Regions from separate parts of the Paenibacillus sp. CF095 genome, predicted to be linked through region 1. Evidence: riboswitches for the same ligand, from Rfam matches in the RefSeq annotation. Region 1 holds a riboswitch; each other region holds the start of a gene.
The links. Region 1 has a riboswitch for thiamine pyrophosphate ahead of BLS69_RS19290 (ECF transporter S component). Riboswitches for the same ligand answer to the same signal wherever they lie in the genome.

Region 1 (5,396 bases):
TGAGTTCCAGTGGCCAAGTCTGGATGCACCTGAAGATGACGGCAAAGGCTTCTGCCATGCATTGCGTGGTCAGGCAGCTGTGCTTGTGGATGGAACGGTGGTTCCATGCTGTCTCGATGGCGAGGGTGTAATTAACCTGGGTAATGTGCACGAGAAGTCATTCTCGGAGATTATTGAGGGTGAGCGAGCGAACAATCTGGTATATGGCTTCTCCAGGCGGGAAGCTGTGGAAGAGTTGTGTCGAAAGTGCGGTTATCGTCAGAGATTCGGAGCCTGATATCTTATATCAGCAAGCCAGAAGACATTCAAGATCACACATTTGGAGATAAATGTTGTGGTCTTTCTTTGTTATCGGGGATTAAAGTTAGGGATACAAACGTTACAAATGAGCATACCTGAGGTTGATATCAGCATATTGCTTGAGGGACCTGGTATGCAAAAAATGCCGATATGACAGGGATTGTGCGATGTCATGATATATCTGATCTAATGATTATTCTAGTTACCTTCCTTATTTGGTAGGATTAGGTTGTGAGTTGGGCAGAGGTGCACCTCTGGCGAACTTCCAGTACAAGCCCAGACTTGTACACTACCAAAAAACGAGAGAATAAGGGAGGAATTAAGTTATGAAAAAAATATTGACGTTGTTGCTGTCCGCTGGTTTGGTTGCTTCTATATTTGGTGCCGTTCCGGCTGCGGCTGCACCTACCGTTGTAAATTCAACCATTGTGGTTCCAAAGGGCACGACCTATGACGGCCAAGGTAAAACATTTGTAGCCAATCCTTCCACACTGGGCGACGGATCTCAAGCTGAGGGTCAGAAACCAGTCTTCCGCCTGGAGGCAGGGGCCACACTCAAAAATGTAAATATTGGATCACCTGCTGCCGATGGTGTTCACTGTTATGGTAGCTGTAATATTTCGAATGTAGTCTGGGAGGACGTGGGCGAGGATGCTCTGACATTGAAGTCCGCCGGAACGGTTAACATTACCGGTGGGGCAGCGTACAAGGCCTATGATAAAGTGTTCCAGATGAATGCAGCTGGAACAATTAACATCAAAAACTTCCGTGCGGATGATATTGGCAAACTGGTTCGCCAAAATGGTGGAACTTCCTTTGCAGTTAACATGACGCTGGATAACTCCAACATTTCCAATGTGAAAGATTCGATTATGCGTACAGACAGCAGTACATCACAAGGCAAAATTACGAATACCCGTTATTCCAAAGTACCAACGTTGTTCAAGGGGTTTGCTTCAGGAAAAACGAGCCAGTCTGGGAACACGCAATATTAGACAGGAGATTGGATCCCTGGAGTTGGTAAAAGTTTAAGCTTTGCTTGTAACTCGAAGTTAAAATATAACGCCAAAAAGAGCGTCCCAAGGTCATTGCCACAATGACTTTGAGTGCGCTCTTTGTAATGCAGATGTCATAGTATAGTTTTGCTGAGTGATGTTTTATAGAGGATGCTCAAATTATTTCTCTCCCGGAACTTCAACGATGACTTTGCCTTTCTCGGGGACAACAGAACCGGTATCAATAGAGCCCAATTTGTTCATGATTTCGTAAAAGGTTTCTTCAAGCATGCGAGAGTACTTGAATGATACGAGTGTTTGACCTGCTACGGAAGGACGAGTCCCTGCTTCAGCAACGGCTTTGGTTTTAATAAAGAACAGGTCACCGATGGTTCCGGCACTTTTGCTGATGTTGGCCTGCCACTGTAGCAAGGCACTTCCATTTTTAAGGATATAATAACTGATCAGATCGTTATCCTCAACAACGAAGAAACGATCTTTTTTGTCTTGTTCAAAAATGTATTCAATGGATGAATCCACCGGACCCAAAGGGTTGCGAATGTCCAGACGTGCTTGTCCCAGTTCAGAAAAGCGGGGCAGATGCAGTGCGGCTTCACGCGCCACAGTCAGATCGGAACTGTTATATTCTTTTACAATCGTAGCATCGGTAGTGTAAATGTAGGCTTCCTTGGCCTTCTGGTTCCACTGCACCTTGGCACCAAAAGCTTCACCGATGGCACGGAGCGGAAGCATCGCTTTACCATTCACCAAAATCGGCGCGGAGGATAATGTCGCATTCTGACCGTTTTTCTTCATTGTTTTGCTGTTAGGTGTAAGGACATACTTATCGCTGCCTGTGTTAATGCTGATCTCTTTTGTTTTGTTATTGTAACCAAACGTATAGTTGCCGAGGAATTGAAGCTCCGTCAATGCCACGTACGTAATACCCTGCCGTATGACAACATCATATTGAGCTTGAACATTGTTAATATAAGCTGTCGGTTTAGGTTTGGTTGCTGCGGCTTCCGCCACAGTGGATGAGAGTAAGGCAGGTGCCGTGCCTGCGGTGAGTATCGAAGCGGCAAGGACCATTTTCCATGTTTTAAGCTGCCAAACAGAGTTGTAATCTTTCATCACTATCAATCTCCCTTCTAATGTTTAAGACGGACTACATAACCTAAATGTTTCATATTATGGAAAGTGAACCATCCGATGTCCTTTTCCCTGTTACCCCAAATAAAGCTTTTTCTAGGGATTGCCACAAATACCCATCTGATGTACATTAGAAGCAATGAAATAAGTGAACCGGGAGCTCAATGAAGTTGGGCTGAGAGAGTGGCCTTGTGCCGCTGACCGTACATCTGATCTGGGTAATGCCAGCGTAGAGAACATGGATTTGCGATATGTAAGGGTGAATTGTGGGAATGAACGTGGATGAACAACAGACCTCTTTGAACTGTGGTGATGTATCTGCCAGGGCGGAGGGGTGCTGGTTGATATTCCGTATTTATTTTCGACATCCATCCATTACATCATTGTGAGGATTGTACACTGTACGTAAGGCCTGCCCGGAACCGGGGAGGCTTTTTCGTTTATTTTTTAGAGGTTGTTCAAAAAGTCTGCTTTTGACTACGAAGGGTGCCTGACGGCATCATCAGCATCGAATATGGAATTTATCCCATCTTCTTGGTACTGAAAACCAGTCTTTTTGAACACACACTTTTACAACCCCCACAGGGAACAAAGGAAGGACGTAGAGAACATGGCAACAACAGCAGGCAACAAGCGATTGAAACTAACGGATATTCTGGTAACCATCGTGATCGCAGTGGTGTTTGGGGTGATTTACAAGATATGGGGACCTACATATGACTTGATGAAACCATTTGGCGTTCATGCGGAGCAGATGATCTACGGCATGTGGTTTATGGCGGGCACGTTTGCTTTTGTTATCATTCGTAAACCAGGCGTGGCTATTCTTGCTGAAGTTGCGGCTTCAACGGTAAGTGCTTTTCTGGGTAGTGAATGGGGCATGTCCACACTTGTATACGGTCTGTTGCAAGGATTGGGAGCCGAGATATTCTTCGCCGCATTTTTGTATCGAAAAACCAATCTGTTTGTCACCTGTCTTGCAGCCATAGGAGCCGCAGCGGCTTCGCTTTTGCTGGATTATCAATACGGGTATATTGATTCACTCTCGGCCTGGAATTATACGTTATTTATCGGATTCCGCTTCATTGGAAGCATCTTGATTGCCGGAGTGTTTGCTTATTATCTCGCCAAAGCATTGGAACTGACCGGTGTAACACGCTCCCTCAGACCGGTATCCAAACAGGATTATGAGGCGTTGGATTAGATGAGCGGAGAGGGGAATTCGCAAGCGGTAAGTGTGACAAATCTAAGATGCAAGTTCCCGGGAGAGAAAGCCTTGGTATTTCAAGGCTTGTCTCTTTCTGTGCGTCAAGGAGAGAAAGTGCTGTTGCTTGGCCCGAGTGGCTCCGGTAAATCGACGTTATTGCAAATTCTGAGCGGTCTGATACCACGTTCGGTTGAGATTCCGATGAAATGTGATGATATTCAGGTTCCCGCCAAAGCAGGAGTGGTCTTTCAAGATCCGGATACCCAGTTCTGTATGTCCTTTACGGATGAAGAGATCGCATTTGTTCTGGAAAACCGAAATATTCCGCGTGAAGAGATGCCTACTCTAATTGAATATTATCTGAAACAAGTGGGGTTATCCTTTGAACAGAATCGTATATTGATCCAGTCCATGTCTCAGGGGATGAAGCAGCGTCTTGCGATTGCTTCGATGCTTGCCATGGACCCGGAGGTATTGTTTTTGGATGAACCCACTGCACTGCTGGATGATGAGGGGACTTCCCAGGTGTGGGATACCGTCAAACGGATCGCCAGTGACAAAACGATCATCATTGTTGAACACAAAATTAATGAGATTGTGGATATGGTCGACCGAATTATTGTGTTATCACCTGAAGGAAAGATCGTGGCGGATGGGCCAGCACAGCAGGTATTTACGGATGAACGGTGCAAGCTGAAGGCTTATGGAATCTGGTATCCGGGTGTGTGGGATGAGCACGAGCAGGCAGCTAAGGAAGAAGAGGGAAGTGCTTTTGGAGAGCTTCAAGTGTGTGTGGATCACGGCATCTCAAACTTGGAAGCACAGCAACCGTCTGGCTTATCCGATACACCGGGTATATCCCCCATATCTCACGTCTCATCCTTATCGCCTGTATCACCCACCTATCAGCCTGCACTGGACTTGAAGCAGTTCACCGGATGGCGTGGGAAAACACCCTTCATTCAGGTGGAGCAGGCCGAAGTATGGCATGGAGACTGGATTGGTATTGTCGGTGCTAATGGAGCTGGAAAGAGTTCATTGTTGTTATCTCTGATGAATATCCTGAAAACAACTGGTCATTATGAGGTTGAAGGCCAGCCTTTTGGCAAAACGGAGCAGCTTGCAGATCAAATCGCGTTTGTATTTCAGAACCCGGAGTTTCAATTTGTGACTAACACAGTCGCGGAAGAAGTGGAATTCTCATTGCTGGGGGGCAGGCTTACAACGGAAGAAAGACTTGTCAGGACTGATCATATGTTGAATCAATTTGGACTAATCGACCTCTCCGAGCGCCATCCCTACCAATTATCGATGGGGCAGAAACGACGCTTAAGCGTTGCCTCTGCACTGGTGAGAGAGCAGCGAATACTGCTGTTGGATGAACCTACTTTTGGACAGGATGCCCGCAATACGTTTGCCATGTTAGCACAGCTGGAGCAATTGCGGAGAGAGGGAACAGCTATTGTTATGGTTACCCATGATCGTGAAATTGTCAAAAGATATTGCACCCGAATCTGGACGGTAGATGAGGGGAGGTTATCTGATGCAACTGTCGTTTCCTCACCGTGAAACCTGGCTTCATAACGTCAATCCGGGATTAAAGATGATCATTCTGACGATGATGTTTGTCATCGTTATCCTTATTCACAATCTGAATGTAATGGCCAACGTTGCGTTGGCGATGATGTTGTTACTGTGCTGGACAGGTCATCCGTGGTATAGATTGATGCTGTACGCATCAC
Region 2 (5,396 bases), 3.0 Mb from region 1:
GCACTTCCAGATCCGAAAACTTGCCTGTTCCGAGCAACAATCTGGACTCAAACGTATATTTACCAATGTTCAACATCATCAACCGCCTCCTACAAAATGTACAATCTCGATTCGATCGCCTTCTCTTAATGCCGTCGTTTCATGATACTCACGGGTTAAAATATGCTTGTTCAGCTCTACAACTACAGTCTTGACTTGCAGATCAAAAGATTTAAGCAGTTTATCCACACGATTCAATCTGTCTTCAATCTCCATCCGTTGACCATTAACGATGATATTCACTGCACCACTCCCTTTCTGTTCAATCGCTCCGGACTCAGCGCCTCAATTCCGAGTTCTTCTGAGCTTTTGCCAGCGAGCAACTCAGCGATAAGCCTTCCTGTTATCGCACTAAGCAAGATACCGTTGCGGTAATGCCCAAAGGCGGCGAACAGCCCTGGTATACTCTTGCAAGCACCTATATAAGGCAATCCATCTGGAGTTGCCGGTCTTACGCCTGCCCACGCTCGTATAAATTGTGCTTCTTTCATCCCAGGCACCCAGTGGGTAGCCGCTGTTAGCAGCTTCTGAACACCCTGTACAGAAACGTTCAGATCGGTTCTGCCTGGCAGACTGGTTGCCCCGAGCCAAACTTCGCCATTAGCTTTGGGAACAATATAGATATCCTCTGCATACACCGTTCTGTCAGGTCTGTACCCAGCATGTTCATCTGAGAACTGAACGGCGGCTATTTCTCCTTTTACCGACCACACAGGCATGCTCAGATTCACATGTCTCATCAACTCTTCACTCTGTAATCCAGCCGCTATAATGACATGTTTGCATCTCATCTCACCGATCGATGTGGTGATTCCCTGCACGCCATGTTCGTTTGCTTGCACACGTATATCCTGTATGTCCTCCATAACCCGTGCTCCCAATGCTTGAGCGGATTCAGCATATGCCTTCGTTAGATGGACTGGAAGAATCTCACTCTCGTAAGGTCTGTAGTAGGCTCCATACGTATCTCTGTTAAGCCATGATGCCTCCTGTTGCACAACGGAACGATCCCACCATACCTCATCAGCAGAAGCAGACAACGCAGACTTCCGATTGTCCTTATAACTACTTAATTCACTGTATGAACGAAAAGGAGTTAGGAATCCCTGGCATTGCAGGCCAGTCTCTACCTCACTGAGTGTAGCCATTAGCACCTGTTGCTCGATAAGTAACTGTCTACTCTGTCTGGCAAGCTTAGCCATCAAAGGATGAGCAAAATCCTCACTGCCTGCCGCCAGCATTCCAGCCGCCGCGCAAGAAGTGCCTCCTGCAATCGCCGAACGCTCCAGCAACAGCACATCCTGTCCACGGGAAGCAAGCTCATAAGCGATAGCACAACCAACAACGCCTCCACCTACAATAATCGTTTCTGCATGAAACTTATCCGGTTTATCAATAACGATCTCTTTCATCCTCTCATCTCCTTGATTCAGGGACTCAGACTTTCTGTAGCAACGATAGCCTGCCTTAATAATGCAGCCGCCCGATCCGGTGACTCGCTCGCCCATACATTCGAGATCACGGCGACTCCCTGTGCCCCTGCAGAGCGAATAGCGTGAATGTTTCCCGGTCCGATACCCCCAATCGCCATGACAGGAATGGAGACACGCCTGCACACTTCAGCAAGAGCATGTAATCCTCTGGGGTCAAGATCAGGCTTACTGTTGGTTGAGTAGACATGCCCGAAGAAAAGATAATCGGCTCCCCGTTCTTCAGCGATTTTTGCCTCATCGATTGAATGAACAGATACACCCAGACGAAGGCGCTGCACATTGCTTATAACAGCAGGGTTATAATTTCGTATCGCATCTTGCCCCCAATGTACACCGCCATAAATGTCATTCTGTGAAGGAAGTTCTGAACTATTGATAACAATGCGGCAAGATGGAATGCCAACGCTACGCAGACTTTGAGCCCAACCGATCTTGTCTTGCCATGTGAGTTGTTTTTCTCGTATGTGAATATAGTCCACCAAAGGCCAAACGTCCTTTGCAGCTTTTACAAAAGATGCCTGATCCCCTGCACCCGTAGATACAACATGCAATTCAAATGATTCTTGAACATGTTCATGAGAAATTACCGTACTGTTCATCTCCTTCCAGACTTGAATGCTATGAAAACACAAAAAAGCCACTCCCGTAGGGGAGTGGCTGCGTATTAATTATAGGACCAGATGACTGACTGATACATACAGTTCATTTCGTGCAATAAAGCTATAGACCTTATAGCCATAACGTTATACACGCAACTGCATGTTTCAATTTACTAAGCAAGACGGTTGAATTCTTTCGAATTGCCGTTTGCTCACGTCATTCACTGAAACGCGCTCGCCACTTCCCTACGCTGGTATGATCCAGATCAGGTGCAAAGGGTCCGGAATCGCATTCTTCCATCTCAGCCGCATCGTGCGGCCCCCCTAGTGTTCATATGAAGTTGTAGCCTATGTTACCATAGACGGTTTTTTTTGTCACCGTCATTTCTGTTAAACATTGTCTTGAATCGTTTAGTTTTTCTCAGACCATTCTTCGACATTCCATGTTTTGGTGACCCATCCCTCGTAGAAATCAGGTTCATGAGATACCACTAACACCGTTCCCTTGAATTCTTTCAAAGCACGCTGCAACTCCGCTTTGGCTGTGACATCCAGATGGTTCGTCGGCTCATCGAATAGAATCCAATTGCTTTCACGCATCAAGAGTTTGCATAAACGAACCTTGGCTTGTTCTCCACCACTCAGCATATTAAGTGGACGAGTAATGTGCTCATTTTTCAACCCGCAGCGAGCGAGATGACCTCGGACCTCATTTTGGGTCAAATGTGAAAATTCATTCCAGACATCCTCAATCGGCGTGATATTCCCAGCACGAACCTCCTGCTCAAAATAGGCTGTTTCGAGGTAATCTCCTAAGAAAGTCTTTCCACTGAGTGGAGATATTTTTCCCAGGATGGTTTTCAACAGCGTCGATTTACCCACACCATTACAACCTACGATGGCAATTTTCTCACCACGTTCGATTGTCATTGTCATCTTAGGCAGCAAAGGATACGTATATCCAATTTCAAAATCAATACCCTCAAAGACCGTTTTACTGCTCGCACGGGCATCCTTGAATTTGAACGTTGGTTTGGCCGCTTCATCTGGGCGATCAATACGTTCAATTCTGTCCAGCTGTTTCTCCCGACTCTTCGCTCGACCTGAAGTTGAAGCACGTGCCTTGTTACGCTGAATGAAATCTTCCTGCTTCTTGATGTACTCTTGCTGTTTCTCGTATGCATCAATATGCTGGGCTTTATTCATATCAGCCATCTCGAGGAACTTGTTATAGTTCGCTGCGTATCTCGTTAATTTGGCAAATTCCAAATGATAAATGACATTTACGACTTCATTCATGAATTCCGTGTCATGGGAGATTAAAAGAAACGCGTGCGGGTAGTCCTTCAGGTAACGTGACAGCCATTCAATGTGCTCTACATCCAGATAGTTGGTCGGCTCATCCAGCAAAAGAGCTGTAGGTTTCTCAAGCAGAAGCTTGGCAAGAAGCACCTTGGTACGTTGTCCACCACTTAGAGCTGCGACATCCCGATCAAGACCAATTGCGGACAAACCAAGACCATTGGCCATCTCTTCCACTTTTACGTCAATCAGATAAAAGTCGCCCTGTTCCAGTTGTTCCTGAATATCGCCCATCTCTTCCAGCAACTGCTCCAGCTTATCTGGATCTGCATCTGCCATCTGGTCCGTAATATTCATCATTTCTTTTTCCAATTCAAGCAACGGAAGGAATGCATCCTTAAGCACGTCACGAATGGTTTTGCCTGGGGTAAGCTTCGTGTGCTGATCCAGATATCCATAACGGACCTTAGGTGTCCATTCCACTTTTCCACTATCTTTAAGCAATTTACCGGTAAGGATGTTCATTAATGTGGATTTACCCACACCATTGGCACCAACAAGTCCTACGCGCTCTCCGGCAAGTAAACGAAATGATACATTTTTAAATAACGTGCGATCTCCAAAATTGTGACTTACGTTCTCTACTGACAATAAACTCATAAGATGAGGTTGCTCCTATCTATTAGACATTACTTTTGTTATTGTTCCGAAACCCTATTCTAGCACAGGTCCCGTCTTTTCTGAAAGTAATGTAAACAGTTCAAGAACCTCTTACATGATTTTGTCATACAGGCTACCCTAACGATTAGAGCATTTATATTCGAAATAGCCTTGCGCAGCTGCTTGTCTTGCGTCTGTGAACACCTCTTCAGCACGGTAACCATTACCACATGTGGAGGGGTAATAGTACCTGATACCCGTTAAAGGATCTACCCCACCTACGATGGCCGTTTTCTTCACAAGTCTGCCTCCACCGATCGCATAATTGTTGATCTTCTGGTCACCCACACCTATACCTTGGATAAAGGCCATAATCCCTGTATCGTTAATGGAGTTGTACCAATCTTCCTGCGCAACCAGGGGCATCGTGAACGTATAGGAAATACCGTTCTTTCTGGCAAACTCATTATGGCGGTTAATCACATCAGCCAGATCATCCTGCACAGTAGTCACAATCCGGCTTAGTCTAACTTGTTCAAATACGCTGGTATTCTGAAGTAAAGGAATCTGTGTGCTTGAGGCCAGTTCTTTTTGAAATCCTTCAATCCATTTCCCTGCGTTTGCGTCATAGGCATATACGTAGTCGTCCAGTGTAAAGTTAATACTGTTACCATTAGAATCTGAATATGTATAAGGTTTCTTGGGGCTCCACACTTGCCTGAAAGAATCTTCACGGTTACCCGTCATCTCTGTTTCTGTGGACAACATATAATAGCCATCATAATCCAGAATAACCACGGCAGGAATGTAATTAAACATGTTTTGAATAGCTGCGGGATCATCCTGAATCCCCATATTCAAAGCCATCGTCTGAGTAAATGTTAACAAGGCAAGCTCTTTATCCGCTTTAACAAATTTGGTTGAATCATAACCTGCTTCATCATTTTGTTTCTCATTCTGATGCATGACTGCACCTGCATCCATGACTGCGGTTTGAAGTGCAGATCTGTATCGTTGACCAAGATATTGAGCCTCTTCGGCATCTTGGGTATGGAGTGAGATGATCCAGAAGAGCGGGAAGAAGATCAGCACAAATACAATGGATAGCTCAGTAATCTTCATTGAGGACCATACCTCCGTATGTTACAAATACTGCTGAAGCCTGAGCCGTGCCACTCAACCATTCACGAATGAGCATGGAAGGTGTACGATTTGTATTTTGGAGCGTCACGGTGAAAAAATCCCCTGTCGTCAACGTATATCTTCGGCCAGGATCATCAACCGGTATCACACCTGAGGATGG
Region 3 (5,396 bases), on a different contig from region 1:
TTGCGTTTATCGAAGTTACTGTTGGTTTGCTGTCTATGCCTATTGCTTGTTCCTACCAGTGCTTTCGCTTCTGCAGAGAATAGAACTGTGAAATTGGATATAACTTTATTAAAGCAGGGTATTCCTTATGAAGTAATAGAATCCTGGAGCCCTGAGTTTAAGAAAAGTCTTTCGAAAGAAGATGGATCAATTGAAGTAGTGGCTCATGAAAAAGCCCCAGCACCTGAATTCAACGGAGAGGTTGGACCACTCGGAAATATCAAGGATGATCAATTTGACTATTATATAACCATAGTTCGAACTGATAATGTTAATAATCGTGAGCGGTTTATGGTTGCATTAACAGGAAAGTGGAAATCAATGCCTTTTTGGCGCTTATCTGATGCTTATGGCGCTTCTTTTGATAAAGAAATTTGGAGAGCAGTTCCAGGTTCTGCGTATTATGAAGATAAAGTTAAGTATAGCGGAAACTCTACTTTTACAACTTTAGGAAGTGGACGTAATTTCTCATATACTGGTGAGAATGGTGTTGGATTCAATGCTGATCTCAAAGGGGGCATTATTATAACAGAACAGGTTGCCTCTGCCGTCTTTACAATAGAACATAAAAAGCAAGGAAATCAAAGTGGTCTATCTCAAATACAATCCAATTACTACCACATTAAAGGTACGGGCAGTGTAGGATTGAGTTTTGGAGCTCTAGAGGTTGGCTTCTCAGGCTCGGCTGATAATGATTCCAGAGGTACACTTAAAAATTTTAATTATTAATAAAGTCTTTGTTAAATATATTTATGTAGTATAAGGTAGAATAAAGTATATAAAGTAAAACTCACAAAAGAGAACGATATAAAAATCGTTCTCTTTTACACATTTCACTCAACAGGAGAGGTGAATAAATTAATGCGATTTTTATATATTCTTATCTTATTCCTAGTCGGTATGGGTTCTTCCGCACTTCTACATGCTAGTAATCTTAAACTATCTGATGGCGTGCTATTTGTCATCGCAGGCATCCTATTTCAGATTTGGCGTAAGTTGGATTGAATCCAAAATTTACGGTGAAGCGGGTTTAGCCTTGTCCAAACATTAATCCGTATTTATAATTTAAAGCTACAAAAAACCTTTATCACCTGACTCCCTTAGGAACGTGTCCGATATTCCTCGGCCTTTTCCTGCATGCCCGCTGCTACAGCCTCATTCTCGGACAATCCTTTATCCGCGGCAAAGGCACGAATGTCCTGCGTGATGCGCATGCTACAGAACTTCGGTCCGCACATGGAGCAGAAATGAGCTTCTTTGGCCCCTTCTGCTGGCAGCGTCTCATCATGGTAGGACAGCGCACGTTCAGGGTCCAGTGACAGGTTAAACTGGTCACGCCAGCGGAATTCGAAGCGCGCCTTGGACAATGCATCATCCCGGCGTTGAGCACGTGGATGGCCTTTTGCCAGATCGGCGGCGTGGGCTGCAATCTTGTAGGCGATGACCCCTTCCCGCACATCATCCTTGTTGGGCAGGCCCAAATGTTCTTTTGGTGTAACATAACAGAGCATGGACGTGCCGAACCAGCCAATCATGGCCGCACCAATGGCGGATGTGATGTGGTCGTATCCCGGAGCAATGTCGGTCGTCAGCGGCCCCAGCGTATAGAACGGTGCCTCTTTACATATCTCCATCTGCAAGTCCACATTCTCTTTGATCTTATGCATCGGCACGTGACCCGGCCCTTCGATCATCACCTGCACATCATGCTTCCATGCGATCTGCGTCAGTTCCCCGAGCGTAGCCAGTTCCGCCATCTGAGCTTCGTCATTGGCATCGTAGATACTGCCTGGACGAAGTCCATCTCCCAACGAAAACGCCACATCATACCTTTTCATAATCTCGCAGATTTCTTCAAAATGGGTGTACAAAAAATTCTCCTGATGATGCGCAAGGCACCATGCTGCCATAATGGACCCACCGCGAGACACAATGCCTGTCATCCGCTTGGCGGTCATGGGAATATAACGCAGCAGTACACCTGCGTGGATCGTAAAGTAGTCCACTCCCTGCTCTGCCTGCTCAATGAGCGTATCACGGTACAACTCCCAGGTCAGCGCTTCCGCTTCGCCATTCACCTTCTCCAGCGCTTGATACAGCGGCACCGTACCAATCGGCACAGGTGAATTACGGATGATCCATTCCCGGGTGGTATGAATGTTTTTGCCTGTGGACAGATCCATCACCGTATCCGATCCCCAACGTACCGCCCAGGTCATCTTCTCCACCTCTTCCTCGATGGAGGAAGATACGGCAGAGTTACCTATGTTGGCATTGATCTTCACGTGAAAATGACGACCGATTAACATCGGTTCACTCTCCGGGTGATTGATGTTGGATGGCAGAATCGCACGTCCACTCGCCAGCTCCTGCCTTACAAATTCCGGTTCTACGCCCTCACGAATGGCGGCAAACTCCATCTCTGCCGTAATGACTCCCTGCCTCGCATAATGCATCTGAGTCACACAGCGTCCTGTCTGTGCTCGCAGCGGTTTGCCACGCAATCCAGGGTACTCTTCGGCTCCAGCTCTCTTCCCTCCGGGCTTTAGTCCGTTATCCTCCGGTTTAACCGTACGACCCTGATAAGCTTCAACATCGCCACGCTCTGTGATCCAGCGGGTACGCAGGGCTGGTAGACCTGCACGGATATCGGCATGAAATCCGGGATCGGTCATCGGCCCGCTCGTATCGTAGACACGTAGCGGTTCGTTATGCTCCACCCCTTGGGGAGTATTCGTGTCATGAAGGGCTATCTCACGCTCAGGTACAGCAATGTCGGGCCGTGAGCCCTGAATGTAGACTTTGCGGCTGCCCGGAAAGGGCTGAATCCGTCCGGCCGCTCCTGTTTCTTTTTCCACCTGCTGACCGTTATGTTCCTGCTCCATCGCTTGTTGTCCCGTTTGATTTCCTGTACTCATGTTCGCTTGTCTCCTCCTCAGTGTTCGTCGCTTGTTTGGTTGGTATCGTCATTAGCTTACTTACGTACCTGTCCCAAATCATGCGCAATGCAGAGAAGAAAGAGCGATCCTACGCCAGACCAGGGGAGACACTTTTCATGTACAGTTAACAACAGACGGAGGCTGCCACAGATCATGAATCTATGGTGACTTCTCTCTCATCATACAAGCCCACTTTCGCAGGTTATTGAAAAAAGAAGTCAATGGAGTACGCGCTATATCGCCCGTTCACTGTATATAAAAAAGCCGGTCCCCGAAGGAACCGACTTTTATGTCCATCACCAATAATGCACCTTCAATCAGCTCCTTAACGGAGACTACAAGGGTCACATCATGAGGTGGTTGAGGTCATATCGCCGATTACTTCCCTACGCTGGTATGATCCAGATCAGGTGCAAAGGGTCCGGAATCTCAAGCGATTCCGTCTCAGTCCGGACAATTCGGACTCCCCCAGTAACGTTAGTAAGTTGCGGCTTACATAAGCCGCCGTTCATATTCAATGAAGCTGGCCCCGTAGGGCCGTCCATTACAGAGTAGCGCAACCGGAACATAAAAACAACCTTTATATTCCAAATGATCAAACTCCATTGGAGAAAAAAACTTACATAAACATCAGGATAACATGAGCCCCATCTGCGTAGCAGCATCCTTCAATACAGGTGCGTATTCATGCAATGTCTCCTGCGAGAGTCGACTGACAGGCCCTGAGACCGAGAGCGCAGCTGCAATATTGCCTCTGCGATCCATAATCGGTACAGATACCGCGGCAGCTCCCGGCTCACGTTCCTCATAACTCGTCGCATATCCGTTATCCCGGATATCTCCCATTTGCGCCAAATACACCGCGGGATCAATAAACACCGGCCATTCCGGGCCGTTCATCAGTTCTTCACGATCCTCGTCCGTGGCAAACGCCATCAAAACTTTGCTGGAAGCGCCCACAGACAGCGGGAGTCTAACACCAACGGGGGCGACTCGGCGAATCGCCTGATCACTTTGCACAGCCTGAATCCGTATCCGTTCACTCCCATCACGCAGGTACAGACTCACGGTCTCCCCCAATCGATCTCTCAGTCGCTCCATCGCAGGCAGCAGCAGAATAGCGGGATCATCACTGCGGGACATATGAGCCGACAGTTCCCAGATTCGGATGCCAAGTCGGTACTTCTCTGTTGCTGCATCACGGATCACGAACCCTCGATCCTCCAGCGTAGCCATCAAACGGTGCACTGTACTTTTGTGCAAGCCGATCTGGCTGGCAATTTCGGTGAGTCCCAGATCACTGCGTGTGGTAAAACATAATAATATATCCAGCGCCCGTTCCACAGCCCGGACGGTTAACTTGCGATCTTCCATGGCATAATGCCCTCCTCATGTTTCATCACATGAAACTTGGTTACATAAATTATATGAGAAACGGTCTCATCTGTAAACCAAAAAGAGCCAAAATCAAAATAGGCCAACCTGTAAATTTTTCCTTTTTATAAGACTTAATCCCCTGTAATTTACACACTAAGGTAATGTTACCCATATATCTTAAGAACTATATAACAATTGCGTAACAAATGCCCTCAATCAATTGACTTTGACTATACTGGAACATACGATAAAGATATATTACATTAAGATATCGCTCTGAAGCAGGCTCTGAAATCGACGCAATTCTCTTTTCATGTCGTTGTTATCTTCAACTGAACTTCAAAGGAGGGGCATTCATGTATCCAACATCCCAGAGCGAAGCCCCGCTGCATACAAAAGTGTCCGATCTGCCCTCTTCCCTATCACCGAGGCTGATTCGGTTCAAACATATTATCGTAGCGTTGCTGCTCTCCGTTGTATTTTTTCTACTGTTTTGTTTTATCGCACTGCATGGTTATATCGCATGGGTATTATCCAATCCAACGGTAGCGCCTGTCTTCTCCAATCCGATGCAAGCCAAGAACATGAAGTATGAAGACATCACGTTCCCGGCAGCAGATGGCAGCCGCACGATGCAGGGATGGTATATACCTGCTGATAATGCTGCAAGCAAAACGATTATTTTCAGTCACGGCTATGGTGCCAATCGTGAAGAAACATGGGTACCTATGTATGACCTGGCACACTATGCCCATCAACTTGGGTTCAACGTGGTCATGTTCGATTATGGCTTCGCCTCACAGGTGAACAAAGCTGTAGCCACAGGTGGCAAAGCTGAGTCACAGCAATTGCTGGGTGCCATCCAGTTTGCCAAGCAGCGCGGTGCACAGGAACTGGTTGTCTGGGGTTTCTCCATGGGTGCCGGTACGGCGCTTCAAACTGGACTGATTACACAGGAAGTGGATGCGATGATTCTGGACAGTACGTTCCTGCTTGAGCCGGATACACTGTACCACAACATTCATAACCAGATCGATCTCC
Region 4 (5,396 bases), on a different contig from region 1:
TCCAGTCCAACCTATCGTGGCCGTAACAGAACTCTTCTGGTATTATTCGTCCTCTTCTTCTTCCTATATGTTGGCACAGAGATGAGTCTTGCGAACTTCATGCCAGCGATTCTGATTGAGAAAATGAACATGAAGGAAGCCGGAGCAGCGCTTAGTGTCACCTGTTTCTGGATTGCCATGTCCGTGGGACGACTCTTCGCCGGGTATATCGCAGAGAAATTCCAATACCGCGTCTATGTCCTGTACAGTTGTCTTGCATCTGTTCTTTTGTTAATGGTATTTCCATTTACAAACCAAATTTGGTCTGCATTTCTCATCATCTTGCTGCTTGGACTTGCGATGTCAGGTATTTTTTCCATTGCCCTTGTCTTCGCCAGTAAACTGCTGCCCGGAACAGAAGAATCCACACCCAGCATTTTGATTGCCTCAGGTGGAGTTGGCGGTGCCATTCTGCCTTTGACTACGGGATGGAGTCTTGATCATCTGGCAGTTAATCAGTCTGCATGGATGCTTGCGATCTTTGCAGTTGGCCTGCTTGTCATTAGCGTGATCACGTATCAATGGCAGAACAAACATGTGGTCGATCCAGCGACTTAACAGTTATGTGTCGTTGCAGTCCTGAGAATTAGAATTACCTATTATTGAGATTGAGATTGAAATGTCTACTGTCATGACCTGACGGTGGACATTTTTTTGTAGCGTTACTCTGTTGTAACGAACCTAGCACACGCTATTTCCCTCCATTTCTGCATGTTTGAAATCTAACGAATCCTAGAGACGTTATTATAGATAATTATCTCAAATTCAAGGTCTCGTTGGAGGTTTTTTGCATAATAACGCCGCTGAGATTCGTTAGATTTTTTATTCCCTAAAAACTGGACTAATAAGGTGTACTCGATTCGTTAGCGCTGTAATCATCGTGGCAAGTGCCCTATTTTTGCCTCTCTCTCACCTTTCATTAAAGGTGAGAATAATATCTATTCTTTTGCACAAGATTGCCCAGGAAATACTTATGGCCAACCGAATCACACACTTTTGTTAACGACAGGCATTACGGGCCCGTTATCCTTGATGAATTTACCGAATACATATCGTACGAGTGGTCCCAAAATGATCAATTGATATGGAAGCGCCAGGCTGAAGTTACGAGCGATTGTATGGAGATACGTACGGAGTACGGATGACCCACTTAATTGATCAGCGAGATATGCCGAGATCATTCCATACAAAGACATGATCAGAACCATGCCAATCACCATAAAAAATGACATAGCCAGCACACCTAGAATCTTATTGGACTTGTCGAAGGGCATAGAAAATGCAATCTTTCTCGCCACAGGGCCAACAATGAAAGACTCCACCAGAAACGCGATGACAAAACATAATATGAATTGAAGCAGTATCTCAAGCGGGGACATTTTGCCGAGTAACCCACTGTGCCATAGATTGAAGAACATCATGACCAAGACCATTCCTGTACACATCATTAATCCGAAAATAATTTGTTCCTTCTTGCTTGTTGGCAATTCTCTCATCCTCTCTGTTTACCTTCGTAATTATAGAGATGAGGAAACCCACCACATAAGTGAACATTCTGTGAACAATTATAATTTTTCCAAATTAAAACCGGATTTGACAACCATGTAGTACAGCCCTATGATATCCCTTAAAATGGTAGAAAGATTCATAGTATAAGGAGGATTTGGATTATGAGTTTTCAAAAACGCATTGACCACGTCGGCATTGCTGTGCGTGATCTGGAGACCACGCTGCGTTTCTATACGGAGATTGTTGGTCTTGAATTGAAAGACCGGGTAACCCATACCAACGGCGTCATTCAGCTCGCCTTCCTTGGCTTCAATGGAAGTAATGAGACTGAGATTGAGTTAATTCAAGGTTACAGCGACAAGCTGCCTTCCGAAGGTACGGTACACCATTTTGCGATCCATGTAGATGATCTTGATTCTGAGTACAAACGCATCCAAGCCACCAAAGCCGTATTTATTGATGGAGAGATTATTACACTGCCTAACGGTTACCGCTATTTCTTCATCTATGGACCTGAAAAGGAATGGATTGAGTTCTTCCAGCGCTAAGAATTGGAGTTGATTTCATGAACATTTTAATTACCGGCGCAGCCGGGAAAATTGGCCGGGACTTGTCCCAACACTTGTCAGAAGCATATCACCTGCGACTAACGGATTTGAATATCGACAGACTGCATACGTATCAAGAAACCGACCATGAGATCATGACACTGGATGTGACAGACCCTGAAGCCTGTCAGCATGCTTGCGAAGGCATGGATGTGGTAGTACATCTGGCGGGAGACCCTTCCCCGAATGCCGGATTCTATGAATCGTTGTTGGACATCAATATCAAAGGTACATTTAATGTATTCCGTGCAGCTAAGGACCAAGGTGTGCAAAGAGTCATTCTGGCGAGCAGTGCACAGACGATTGAGGGGTATCCCATTGATGCTCAAGTCTATCCGGACATGCCAACACACCCACGGAATTTGTACGGGGTTAGCAAATGTTTTGGAGAATCGCTCGCTTCCTATTTTGCGTATACCGAAGGTTTACAAAGTGTAGCAATACGTATAGGTGCATATGATGATTTTCAACCGGACGGACCAGCGCTGGAAGCAAGGGATATGAGCGCGTATATTAGTCCGGCTGACTTGTGTGATTTGATGTTCAAAGCAATTACAGCTACCAATCTGGAGCCCTTCACCATACTGCATGGGATCTCGAATAATCGGTTTAAACGATTGAATCTGGAAACCACTCAGAAACAGGTAGGTTATGCCCCAAAATCCGATGCATTTGCACTCAGCCAGATTGCCTTATATGATTCGCCACGATAATTAATGAAAATAACACATCTAAACAGGCTGATATACATATGTATAACGGCCTGTTTGATAAGTTCATACGTGTCCCCATCCAGTTCCTGACTGGACACGTTCCACCCGCTGGCCTATAATTACACCTAGTAATGCCCGTAACTTCATAGTTTCCCAGGGGAGTCGGAATTGGCCGGCTGAGAGTGTATCCCACCAAGATACTAACCCTTAGACCTGATCTGGATCATGCCAGCGTAGGAATCGGAGTATATCGAAATGGCACAGCCCTATGGCTGAACGCCACCTCTCTAACGCCTGCACGCGTCCCGGAATACGGGACGCTTTTTTAATGTTCTTTTATATAGCCAGAGAGCTAAAAAAAGTGACGTTATTCAGATCTCAACTGGTATAAATCTGTTGATTTATGCAAGATGATTGGATATGAAGCCAAGGAGTACCCCGTGCCACTCGGCCGGACATATCGAAGGAGAGAATTACAGATGAAATGGCGTAGAACGATGGGATTGATGCTCTTATGCGTGCTTATGGTGACTGTAGCCGCATGTGGCGGCAAAGAAGCTGCCCCGGCAGAACAGAACAGCAACACAAATGCGGAAAGCAGTAACAAAGGTGACACTGCCGCCCTGAAAGATATTAAAGTGGTGCTCGACTGGACACCGAATACGAATCATACCGGCCTATATGCGGCTGTAGATCAAGGTTTTTACAAGGCTGAGGGCTTGAATGTAGAGATTGTACAACCAGGTGCCGGTGGCGCAGATACAATGGTTGCCTCGAATGAAGTGCCTTTTGGCGTAAGTTATCAGGAGAGTGTAACTCAAGCCCGCACACAGGGTGTTCCATTGGTCTCCATCGCAGCAGTTATTCAGCATAATACATCCGGGTTCGCTGCTCCGGCGGATCGGAATATCAAATCACCGAAAGATTTTGAAGGTAAAACCTATGGCGGTTGGGGTTCCCCAGTCGAAGAAGCCGTGATGCAATCCATTATGGAAGGCGACGGAGCCGATGTATCCAAAGTGAAAAACATTAATATGGGTGACGCTGACTTTTTCACCGCAGTGAAACGGGACATTGATTTCGCGTGGATTTTCTACGCCTGGACAGGTATTGAAGCCGAACTGCGCGGAGAACCGATCGACATGTTATATGTGAAGGATTATTCAGATGCATTGGATTACTACACACCTGTCCTTGTAACAAACGAGCAGACGATCCAAAACGACCCTGAGTTGGTGAAAGCATTCCTGAAAGCCACTTCAGAAGGGTATCAATATGCGATTGATCATCCCGAAGACGCAGCGAACATTCTGATCAAGGCCGTACCGGATCTAGATAAAGACTTGGTACTGGCAAGCCAGAAATGGCTTAGTCCAAAGTACACGGATGACGCCCCGCGCTGGGGTGAGCAAAAGCAGGAAGTATGGCAGAATTACACCGACTGGATGTTTAGCAAAAAACTGCTGGATGAACAGATCGACGTGAGCAAGGCATATACGAACGATTTTTTACCCCAATAAAATTTGCTTAAGTTTAACTTTTTTACACAAGAACGAAGAGTGCAGAACCCATCTGAAGAAGCGAAGCGCTCACCTTTATCCCCGGATTTCCTCCATTGAAATTCATTAAAGAAATCCGGGGATAACAGTGATCGTAAGAGGGTACTGCAATCGGAGTGATGAGTGTAAACCTGGTTCAATTCATGCAATTTATCACGAAAGGAAAAGTGATCTCTCATGGCAAGCACATTACTTAGCATTCAGGTTATTCCCAAAACGCCAAATGGCGAGAATTCTTACCCTTATGTAGATCGCGCCATTGAAGTTATTCAGCAATCCGGCCTGAAATATCAGGTGAACGCGCTCGACACCACGATGGAGGGGGAACTGGAGGAACTGCTGGAGGTTGTCCGTAAAATGCACGAGGTACTCGTGGAGGCTGGCAGCCCAAGCATCATCTCCCAGATCAAAATCGCCCATAGCCCTACCGGCTTCAGCATGGACACCCTGACGGAGAAGTATCGCTAATGCCTGCCTATTTCAAAAGTGTATGGCCGCCCATTGTGGCGGTTATTCTCTTTATAGCGATATGGCAGGGAGCCGTCTCCCTCTTCCATATTGAGAAATGGATGCTGCCTGCACCGTCCGACATCGCCCGCGAAGCGGCAACCCAGGCCGAACGGCTTGGCATGCACGCTTCCGCAACCATTCAGTTAACGCTGATTGGATTCGCGGCTGGCACAGCGGTCGGATTACTGATAGCGATGGTGCTGCATTTGGTCCCTTTTCTCAAGTCAGCCCTGTACCCTTTACTTATTCTTAGTCAAAATATCCCGACCATCGCGCTCGCGCCACTCCTGTTAATCTGGTTCGGATTCGGGCTGTTGCCCAAGCTGATTACGATCATCCTCGTCTGCTTCTTCCCTGTTGCAGTGGCGGCGATGGATGGCTTGACCCGTACTGACGCGGCGATGATGAACTATATGCGCATGGCTGGTGCGAAACGTCATCAGATTTTCTGGAAGCTG

Region 2: another riboswitch for thiamine pyrophosphate. It lies ahead of BLS69_RS05925 (thiamine phosphate synthase); the one in region 1 lies ahead of BLS69_RS19290 (ECF transporter S component).
Region 3: another riboswitch for thiamine pyrophosphate. It lies ahead of thiC (phosphomethylpyrimidine synthase ThiC); the one in region 1 lies ahead of BLS69_RS19290 (ECF transporter S component).
Region 4: another riboswitch for thiamine pyrophosphate. It lies ahead of BLS69_RS26815 (ABC transporter substrate-binding protein); the one in region 1 lies ahead of BLS69_RS19290 (ECF transporter S component).

Annotation. Positions count from the first base shown of each region.
Region 1 covers NZ_FMZN01000001.1:4,376,170-4,381,565, reverse strand. Annotated here, with positions in the region: gene BLS69_RS19305 (radical SAM/SPASM domain-containing protein) at 1-277, shown strand, start outside; gene BLS69_RS19300 (pectate lyase) at 627-1,295, shown strand; gene BLS69_RS19295 (copper amine oxidase N-terminal domain-containing protein) at 1,476-2,429, opposite strand; TPP riboswitch at 2,590-2,700, shown strand; gene BLS69_RS19290 (ECF transporter S component) at 3,058-3,651, shown strand; gene BLS69_RS19285 (ABC transporter ATP-binding protein) at 3,652-5,223, shown strand; gene BLS69_RS19280 (energy-coupling factor transporter transmembrane component T family protein) at 5,198-5,396, shown strand, end outside.
Region 2 covers NZ_FMZN01000001.1:1,334,261-1,339,656, reverse strand. Annotated here, with positions in the region: gene BLS69_RS05940 (thiazole synthase) at 1-76, opposite strand, end outside; gene thiS (sulfur carrier protein ThiS) at 79-282, opposite strand; gene thiO (glycine oxidase ThiO) at 279-1,451, opposite strand; gene BLS69_RS05925 (thiamine phosphate synthase) at 1,469-2,164, opposite strand; TPP riboswitch at 2,358-2,467, opposite strand; gene BLS69_RS05920 (ABC-F family ATP-binding cassette domain-containing protein) at 2,543-4,093, opposite strand; gene BLS69_RS05915 (hypothetical protein) at 4,232-5,215, opposite strand; gene BLS69_RS05910 (hypothetical protein) at 5,202-5,396, opposite strand, start outside.
Region 3 covers NZ_FMZN01000009.1:55,558-60,953, reverse strand. Annotated here, with positions in the region: gene BLS69_RS30245 (hypothetical protein) at 1-768, shown strand, start outside; gene thiC (phosphomethylpyrimidine synthase ThiC) at 1,140-2,924, opposite strand; TPP riboswitch at 3,345-3,458, opposite strand; gene BLS69_RS30235 (IclR family transcriptional regulator) at 3,609-4,352, opposite strand; gene BLS69_RS30230 (alpha/beta hydrolase) at 4,712-5,396, shown strand, end outside.
Region 4 covers NZ_FMZN01000005.1:139,747-145,142, reverse strand. Annotated here, with positions in the region: gene BLS69_RS26835 (MFS transporter) at 1-597, shown strand, start outside; gene BLS69_RS26830 (DUF2798 domain-containing protein) at 1,026-1,535, opposite strand; gene BLS69_RS26825 (VOC family protein) at 1,710-2,096, shown strand; gene BLS69_RS26820 (NAD-dependent epimerase/dehydratase family protein) at 2,114-2,869, shown strand; TPP riboswitch at 3,015-3,127, shown strand; gene BLS69_RS26815 (ABC transporter substrate-binding protein) at 3,349-4,389, shown strand; gene BLS69_RS26810 (thiamine-binding protein) at 4,606-4,896, shown strand; gene BLS69_RS26805 (ABC transporter permease) at 4,896-5,396, shown strand, end outside.